Regions from separate parts of the Frankia sp. Mgl5 genome, predicted to be linked through region 1. Evidence: riboswitches for the same ligand, from Rfam matches in the RefSeq annotation. Region 1 holds a riboswitch; the other holds the start of a gene.
The links. A riboswitch is a leader RNA that binds a small molecule or an ion and turns the genes downstream of it on or off. The one in region 1 is predicted to bind S-adenosylmethionine.
Positions count from the first base shown of each region.

Region 2: another riboswitch for S-adenosylmethionine. It lies ahead of MXD62_RS14275 (aminotransferase class V-fold PLP-dependent enzyme); the one in region 1 lies ahead of thrC (threonine synthase).

Region 1 is NZ_JALKFY010000675.1:272-4,681, forward strand. Features, by position in the region: partial or broken gene MXD62_RS22755 (TCP-1/cpn60 chaperonin family protein) at 1-279, opposite strand, end outside; gene thrC (threonine synthase) at 993-2,270, opposite strand; SAM riboswitch class I at 2,278-2,397, opposite strand; gene MXD62_RS22765 (HAD hydrolase family protein) at 2,600-3,400, shown strand; gene MXD62_RS22770 (trehalose-6-phosphate synthase) at 3,519-4,410, shown strand, end outside.
Region 2 is NZ_JALKFY010000613.1:54,157-58,566, reverse strand. Features, by position in the region: gene MXD62_RS40695 (helix-turn-helix transcriptional regulator) at 1-554, opposite strand, end outside; gene MXD62_RS14275 (aminotransferase class V-fold PLP-dependent enzyme) at 679-2,277, opposite strand; SAM riboswitch class IV at 2,314-2,427, opposite strand; gene MXD62_RS14270 (ATP-dependent RecD-like DNA helicase) at 2,576-4,410, opposite strand, start outside.

The sequences.
Region 1 (4,410 bases):
GATCGTGGCGGTGGTGGTGCCGTCACCCGCGACGTCGTTGGTCTTCTTCGCGACTTCCTTGACGAGCTCCGCGCCGATCTTCTCGTACGGGTCCTCGAGCTCGATCTCCTTGGCGATGCTGACGCCGTCGTTGGTGATCGTGGGGACGCCCCACTTCTTCTCCAGCACGACGTTGCGACCCTTGGGGCCGAGCGTGACCTTGACCGCGTCGGCCAGCTGGTTCATGCCGCGCTCCAGGCCGCGCCGTGCCTCCTCGTCGAAGGCAATGATCTTCGGCATGGTGTCTGGGTCCTCCCAGGGGGATGGCAGTTCGATGGCCTGGCCACAACGACGCCCGCGACGGACGGCTCCGACCCGGCCCCCGTGCGAACGGAAGGATGACCAGGAAGCCTCGTCGTTTCAGCCCTTGGCACTCCCATGGGGAGAGTGCCAACTCCTGTTTAGCACTCGGTATGGGTGAGTGCAAGCTCGCCCCCCGTGTCCCACCGGCGTGGCGGCGGGCCCCGAAGGCCTTCCCGCCTGCGGTGACGCTGGCAGGAAATCGGCGTGACCCCAGGCGGAACCGGTGCCGAACAGCCCCATCCGGACCACCCGCCGGACCACCCGCGTACAACCCCCACCCTGCTACGCGCACAACGCCCCCGACCCCACCCGCCAGCCGGACCAGGTTCGTCCCACCCCGCTCCGTTCCTCCCGGACGACTCGGGACTCCTCCCCGGACGACTCGGGACGGCCCACCGTCCGGCTACGGCCCAGTTCGTCTCCGGCCCCGGGCGGCCCACCACTGCTCTCGGCCCAGAACGGTGCCCAACTCCGGCCTCGGGCCCACCGGCCTCGGGCCCACCGGACCGGCTGCCTGGCCCGCGCAGATGTGTGGCGGGTGAGTGAGTCCATGGACTCACTCACCCGCCACGGTTTTCTCGAGTGCCCGAATGGTGGAGATTGGCCGGGGCCGGGGCCGGGGCCGACGCTTCGTCGGGGAGAGCGGGAGGCTAGTCGTCGCCGAGGCCGGCGGCCTCGAACGCGGAGAGCGAAGGCGGGATCGTGGCGGTGGGGCCACCTGTGGAGACCAGCGGGTCGAGGGTCTTCAGCCCGTCGCCGGTGTTGTAGATCACCGTCTCGACGTCCGGGTCGAGGAGGCCCTCGTTCAGTAGGCGGCGCAGGCAGGCGACGGTGACGCCGCCGGCGGTCTCCCCGAAGATCCCCTCGGTGCGGGCCAGGAGGCGGATGCCGTCCACGATCTCGTCGTCGGTGACGTCGGTGATGGCGCCGCCGGTGCGGCGGGCGACGTCGAGGGCGTAGGGGCCGTCCGCCGGATTGCCGATCGAGAGGGACTTGGCGATCGTCGACGGCTTCACCGGGGCGACCGTGTCGGCGCCGCGGGCGTAGGCGGCGGCGACGGGGTTGCAGCCGGCGGCCTGGGCGCCGAAGACCTTGTACGGGGTTGGCTCGACGAGCCCGAGGCGGCCGAGCTCGCCGAACGCCTTGTCGACCTTGGTCAGCAGGGAGCCGGAGGCGATCGGCACCACGACCTGGCCGGGGATGCGCCAGCCGAGCTGCTCGGCGACCTCGTAGCCGAGGGTCTTCGAGCCCTCCGCGTAGAACGGCCGGACGTTGACGTTGACGAACGCCCACTCGTACTCGCCGGCCAGCTCGCTGCACAGCCGGTTGACGTCGTCGTAGTTGCCCTTGATCGCGACGAGGGTGCCGCCGTACACGGCCGTCGACACGGTCTTGCCGGCTTCCAGGTCGTGCGGGACGAGCACGACCGAGCGCAGGCCGGCGGACGCGGCGTGGGCGGCGACGGACTGGGCGAGGTTCCCGGTGGACGCGCAGGCGACGGTGTGGAAGCCGAGCTCGCGGGCGGCGGTGAGGGCCACCGAGACGACCCGGTCCTTGAACGAGTGGGTCGGGTTCGCGCTGTCGTCCTTGACCCACAGGGTGCGCATGCCGAGCTCGGCGGCGAGGCGCTGGGCGGGTCGCAGCGGGGTCCAGCCGGCGTCGAGCGAGACGCGCCGTTCGGCGACGTGCCCGGCGGGCAGCAGGCCGACGTACCGCCACAGGTTGGACGGCCCGGCCTCGATCGACGCCCGGGTGACCTTGCGCAGCCGGTCCTCGTCGTAGGCGATCTCGAGCGGCGCGAAACACTCGACGCAGACGTGGGTGGCCGACAGCGGGTAGGTGGCACCGCAGTGACGACAGGACAGCGAGACGGCGGGGTTGGCGGCGTCCGGGCTCGGGAGAGTGGCGCGCTCGGGCGCGAGAGTCATGCGGAACTCCTCATCTTTCCCGGGAGCCGGCTGCGTCCCGGGTCGGAATTAGCACCTGCCGCGCATGGATGCGACGGTGGTTGCCGGGGCTTCGCTGGGCCGTTCCCTCTGCCCCTCTGGATGAGCCAGATGAAGTTGTCTGTCCGTACTGTAGACCGCGTGCGGACAGGCGTGCACCGGAGTTCCAGCGGTTTGCCGTGTGCCACAGGTGCTTCGATGACACGTCCTGAGGTGGGCTGCGGTCGGGTCGAGGGGCCGTGTGCCCGCGTCACCTGGGCCGCTTGCCGCCGGCCGCGATCTCGCCGGACCGACACCAGGGAGCCCGAAGCGTGAGCGTTCGTGTGGTCTACACCGATCTCGACGGAACGATGGTCGGCCCGCGGGGCTGCTTCTTCCGGGCCGAGGGCGGCGACACCACCCTTGACCCCGCCCGCGCACTCGTCGACCTGCACGACGCGGACATCGCGCTGGTGCTGGTCTCCGGGCGGACGAGGCCGCAGCTCGTGGAGGCCGCCGGGATCTTCGGCGCCGACGGGTTCATCGGCGAGCTGGGCGCGATCATCGGATGGAACACCGGGCTCGACACCGAGATCCTGCGCGGCGCGATGCCCGACTCGTTCGAGCGGGTGCCGGAGAGTCTGCTCGACGAGCTGATCAAGCTGCACCCCGGCCGCCTGGAGCTGCACACCCCCTGGCACACCGGCCGCGAGGTGGACGTCATGCTGCGTGGCCGGATCGACGTCGCCGAGGTGGACGGCTGGCTGGCCGAGTCCGGTTTCGGCTGGCTGAGCATGCGCGACAACGGGCTCATCTCACCGGCGCACATGCCCGATCTCGGCGTGCACCCGCACGTCTACCACCTGGTGCCGGACGGCGTCAGCAAGGGCGACGCCGTCGCGCACGACCTCAGGCGGCGCGGGGTGGACCCGGCCGAGGCGATCGCCATCGGCGACTCCGCCAGTGATCTCGCGATGGCCCGTTCGGTGGGGCGGATGCACCTGGTGGCCAACGCGGTGCGCCACCCGGACATCGCCGCGCTGCTCCCGGCCTACGACAACGTGGTGGTCGAGGACGGCCCGCTCGGCGCAGGTTGGGCCACCGCGGTGCGCGCCGCGCTCGGCGCCGGCTGACCGCGGGCCCCGTCGCGGCGGCACTGCCGGGCGGCATTCCGGCGGCGCGCACCCGCGGTGCTTGCGGGTGGCGCCCCGACAGGGCACCCGATGGCCTACGCTCCGCTGTGTGCGTCACATGCCGGGCATCGGGGAGTTCACGGCGCCCGGGAGCGAGTACCCGGCCCAGGCCGATCTGCTGATCGCGTCGAACCGGGGTCCGGTGTCGTTCGTCGTCGGCGACGACGGCCTGCTGCATCCCCGGCGCGGCGGCGGCGGTCTGGTCAGCGGCCTGGCCCAGGTCGTCCAGGACACGCCCGAGGACGGCCGGGAGATCGTCTGGGTCTGCGCGGCCCTCAGCGACGCCGACCGGCGGGCCGCCCGCTCCGCTCCGGGCGGCCGCATCGACCGCAGCGGCTACGACACCGGCGGCGCCTCGGTGCGGATGCTGGACCTCGACCGCGTGCTGTTCGACCGCGCCTACAACGCGGTCGCCAACCGGACGCTCTGGTTCGTCCTGCACCTGTTGCACGCGCCGGCGACGGAGCCGAGCTTCGGCGCGTCCTTCCGCAAGGACTGGGCCGCCTACGAGGCGTACAACGCGGCGTTCGCGGACGCGCTGGCCGAGCTGGCGGCGCCGGGGGCGTGCGTGCTTGTCCAGGACTACCACCTGACGCTGGTCCCCGCCCGGCTGCGCCAGATGCGGCCGGACCTGCGGATAGCCCATTTCAGCCATACGCCGTGGTCCCCGCCGGAGTACTTCCGGATGCTGCCCGACGACGTGTCCGCGGCGATCCTGCACGGCATGCTCGGGGCGGACCGGCTCGGCTTCCTCGCCCCGGCGTGGGCGGCGGCCTTCCGCGACTGCTGCGCCGAGATCCTCGGCGCCGAGGTGGTGGGCGACACCGTCACCGCCGGCGGGCGCACCGTGCGCACCAGCCTGTACCCCCTCGGAGTGGACGCCGCCGAGCTGCGGGACCGTGCCGCCCGCCCCGACGTCCGTGCCCGCGCGGCCGAGCTGCGCGAGCTGG
Region 2 (4,410 bases), on a different contig from region 1:
ACAACGAGATGGACGCCCACCGAGGCGCGCACCGCACCGACTCCGGCATCCGGCCCGCCGAGCGCCACGGAACCGAGCGTCGCGGACGGACGGACCGCCATCACGTGCGCCGTGGCCGCGTGCGCCGTGGCCGGCGTTCCCGCGACGACATCCAGGTCGGCCGCGGCCGTCGCTCCCCGGGCCCCAGGAGAGGCGGTGGGGATGGCGGTCGTCAGCGGCAGCGGCTCGTAGCGGACCAGCTCGGCCATCACCTCGGCGAGGAGGTCGACCAGTCTGATGTTGAGCGCCCGGCAGATCGCGGCCAGTACCTCCGAGGAGGCCTCCTTGCGACCGCGTTCCACCTCCGAGAGGTAGGGCATGGAGACCTGCGCGGCCTCGGCGACGTCCCGCAACGTGCGGCCCTGCGCCTGGCGGAGCCGACGCAGCACCCCACCGATCAGCCTGCGCAGCGGCGGCGCGACCGGCTCCGCAGGCGGGCCGGCGCTCTCGGGCCGGTAGCCGGCAGCCCGTGTCGGAGCGACACCGCCACCCGCGGCCGCCGTTCCGGCGATCATCGTCAAGCCCGCCACCTCCCTGCGCGACAGTGCCCCGTGCGAAGCGTACGCGGGCAGCCGGGCCCGGACGACGGACATCCGCGAGTCCGCGCACCATGACGAGAACATCCGCGCCCGTGCCGGTTCAGGTCCCGCAGGGGCTGGAGTACGCGGGCAGGCCGGCGCTGTCGTACGCGTGGCCCGGCGCGGGCACACGACCGCGGACGTGACCGGCCGCCATGTGCTCGGCGACCCAGGGTGGCAGCGCGCGACCGTCCGATGCCGGAGCCCAGCCTCCGTCGCCCAGGTCGCGGTACTGCTGGCGCGGCCCGCGGCCGACGAGCTCCGCCAGCCCGGCCAGCAGCCTGTCGACGTCGGCACTCGTCGAGCTGATGCCGACACTCGCGCGGATCGCGCCGCCCTCGGCTCCGAGCCGCCCCAGCAGTGGATGCGCGCAGAAGCGTCCGGCGCGTACCCCGACGCCGTGCTCGGCGGAGAGGACGGCGGCGACGAACCCGGGATCGCGCCCGGCGACCGAGAAGGTGACGACCCCGACGGGCCCCGTGGCCAGGGTCCCGTCCGGGCCCTCGCCTCCGGCGGCAGCGCCACCGGCAGCCCCGTCTCCGGCAGCCCCGTCTCCGGCAGCCCCGTCTCCGGCAGCCCCGCCAGCGGCGGGATCGTCTCCGTCGGCCCACAGGGAGTGGATGGTGACCCCCTCGATCGCGCGCAGCCCGTCCACCAGGCGGCGGCGCAGCAGGTCCTCGTGCTGGTGCAGGTCGCGGGCGTCGAGCGCGCCCAGCAGCCGGCAGGCGGCCGCGATCGCCGTCGCGCCGAGGAGGTTGGGGCTGCCGGCCTCGTGCCGGGCCGGGCCGTCCGCCCAGGCCACGGCGGAGCTGGTCACCTCACGCACGGCGCCCCCGCCGGCGAGATAGGGCGGGGCCGCCGCCAGCCAGTCCGGACGTCCGACGAGCACGCCGGCGCCGAACGGCGCGTACAGCTTGTGCCCGGAGAACGCGAGGTAGTCGATGCCGAGCGCGGCCATGTCGACCCGACGGTGCGGGACGAGCTGGGCGCCGTCCACGAAGACCCGCGCGCCGGCCGCCCGCGCCAGCCGGACGATCTCGGCGAGCGGCGGCACCTCGCCGGTGACATTGGACGCGCCGGTCACCGCGACGAGCGAGGTCGGTGCCGTGTCCAGGGCGGCGGCGAGCGCGCGCAGCGTGTCGGCGCGGGTGGGCGCGGCGGGCACCCACCGGCAGCCCGGCCGGGACCGCCACGGGAGAAGGTTCGCGTGATGCTCCAGGTCGAACACGACGACCCCGCCGGGCACGGCGTGGCCCGGGTCGGACGTCCGCGCCGGGCCGGGCGGCTGCTGCGGGAGGCAGCGGGCGAGCAGGTTCACCGAGTCGGTGGTGTTCCGGGTGAAGATCACGACGTCGTCCGGGCGGCCGCCGACGAACGTGCGCACGGCGTCGCGGGCCCCCTCGTAGAGCGCGGTGCAGACCGCGGAGGAGTAGCCGGTTCCGCGGTGCACGCTCGCCGAGTACGGCAGGACGCGCTCGACGTGCTCGGCGACCCCGCGCAGGCAGGGGGCGCTGGCGGCCTGGTCGAGATTGGCGTACGGGACCTCGCGTCCGTCGGCGAGCGGAACGGGGATGCCGGCCCCCACCACGTCGAGCAGCGCGCCGACGGCGGCCCCTTCCCGATCAACGTCGGGAGACGTGGTGGCATACGAAAAGGACACGACGAAGCCTCCTTGGGCCCCGGTGGACCCAGAGGGGGTCCGCACTTGCCGACGGCGGGTTCGCCGCGGGCCTGGTCACACCCGGGGCACCCCACCGCGGAGGAGGGTTGCCGGCCAGCAAGCCGGGGCTTGACGCTGGCGCTCAGGACCTGGCGAAAACTGTAGCAGCCTGTGCCGGACGGACACCGCAGAGACACCGAGACCGGGCCGAAATACCCGGAGCATCCAGCGGACGGCGAATCGCGCGCTTCGACCGCGAGCCGCGAGCCGCGAGCCGCGAGCCGCGAGCCGCGAGAAACTATCCGGAGCGCCCGGCGGACTGCAGGCGGTGGGCGAGCGCGGTGTGGCGCTGCCCGTGGCCGGCCGAGCGGACCGCCTGCCCGATGGCCCGGCGCGAGCCGACCAGGACCACCAGCTTCTTCGCCCGCGTCACCGCCGTGTACAGCAGGTTGCGCTGCAGCATCATCCATGCGCTGGTCGTCAGCGGGATGACCACGGCCGGGTACTCGCTGCCCTGCGAACGGTGGATCGTCACCGCGTAGGCGTGGGTCAGCTCGTCGAGCTCGGTGAACTCGTAGTCGACGTCCTCGTCCTCGTCGGTGCGGACGGTCAGGGTCTGGTTGTCGTTGTCGAGCGCGGTGACCACCCCGAGCGTCCCGTTGAACACCCCGTTCGCGCCCTTGTCGTAGTTGTTGCGCACCTGGGTGACCTTGTCGCCGACCCGGAACACCCGGCCGCCGAAGCGGCGCTCGGGGCGGTCCGGCAGGCTCGGCGTGAGTGCCTCCTGCAGCGCGATGTTGAGCGCCCCGGCGCCGGCCGGGCCGCGGTGCATCGGCGCGAGCACCTGGATGTCGCGCCGCGGGTCGAGACCGAACCTGGCCGGGATCCGCCGCGCCACCACCTCCGCGGTGATCCGGGCGGCGTCCTCGGCCTCCTCTGCGACGAAGAGGAAGAAGTCGTCCAGGCCGCGCACCAGCGGATGGTCCCCGCGGTTGATGCGGTGCGCGTTGGTCACCACGCCCGACTCGCTGGCCTGGCGGAACACCTGGGTCAGCCGCACGTGCGGGATCGGCGTGCCGGTGGCGAGCAGGTCGCGCAGCACCTGCCCGGCACCGACGGAGGGAAGCTGGTCGACGTCGCCGACCAGCAGCAGGTGCCCGCCCGGGGGGACGGCCTTGACCAGCTTGTTCATCAGCAGCAGGTCGACCATGGACGCCTCGTCCACCACGACGAGGTCGGCGTCGAGCGGGCGGTCCCGGTCGTAGGCGGCGTCGCCGCCGGGACGCAGCTCGAGCAGCCGGTGCACCGTCGACGCCTCGTGGCCGGTCAACTCGGCGAGCCGCTTGGCGGCCCGTCCGGTCGGGGCGGTGAGGACGACCTTCGCCCGCCGGGCGCGGGCCAGCTCGACGACCGAGCGCACCGTGAAACTCTTCCCGCAGCCGGGCCCGCCGGTCAGCACCGCCACCCGGGAGGTGAGAGCGAGGGTGACCGCCTCGCGCTGCGCCGCCGCCAGCTCGACCCCGGTGCGGGTGTGCAGCCAGCCGAGCGCCTTCTCCCAGTCGACGGCGGCGAACGCGGCGAGGCGGTCCTCGTCGGCCCGCAGCAGGCGCAGCAGCTGCCCGGCGACGGAGATCTCGGCGCGGTGGAACGGGACGAGGTACACCGCGGCGACCGGCTGCTCCGGGTCCTCGCCGGGGACGTCCTCGCGCACCACCCCCTCCTCGGTGATCAGCTCGCCGAGCCCCTCGATCACCGCGCCGGTGTCGACGCCGAGGATGCGCACGGCGTCGGCGATCAGCCGGGTCTCGGGCAGGAAGCAGTGGCCGCTGTCGGTGGCCTCGGAGAGGGTGAACGCGAGCCCGGCCTTGATCCGCTGCGGGCTGTCGTGCGGGATGCCGACCGCCTGCGCGATGGTGTCCGCGGTGCGGAACCCGATGCCCCACACGTCGGCGGCCAGCCGGTAGGGCTCGGTGCGCACCACCCCGATCGAGGCGTCCCCGTACTGCTTGTAGATCTTGATCGCCAGCGAGGTCGAGACGCCCACGCCCTGCAGGAAGACCATGACCTCCTTGATGGCCTTCTGTTCCTCCCAGGCCGCGGCGATCGCCTTCGTCCGCTTGGGGCCGAGACCCG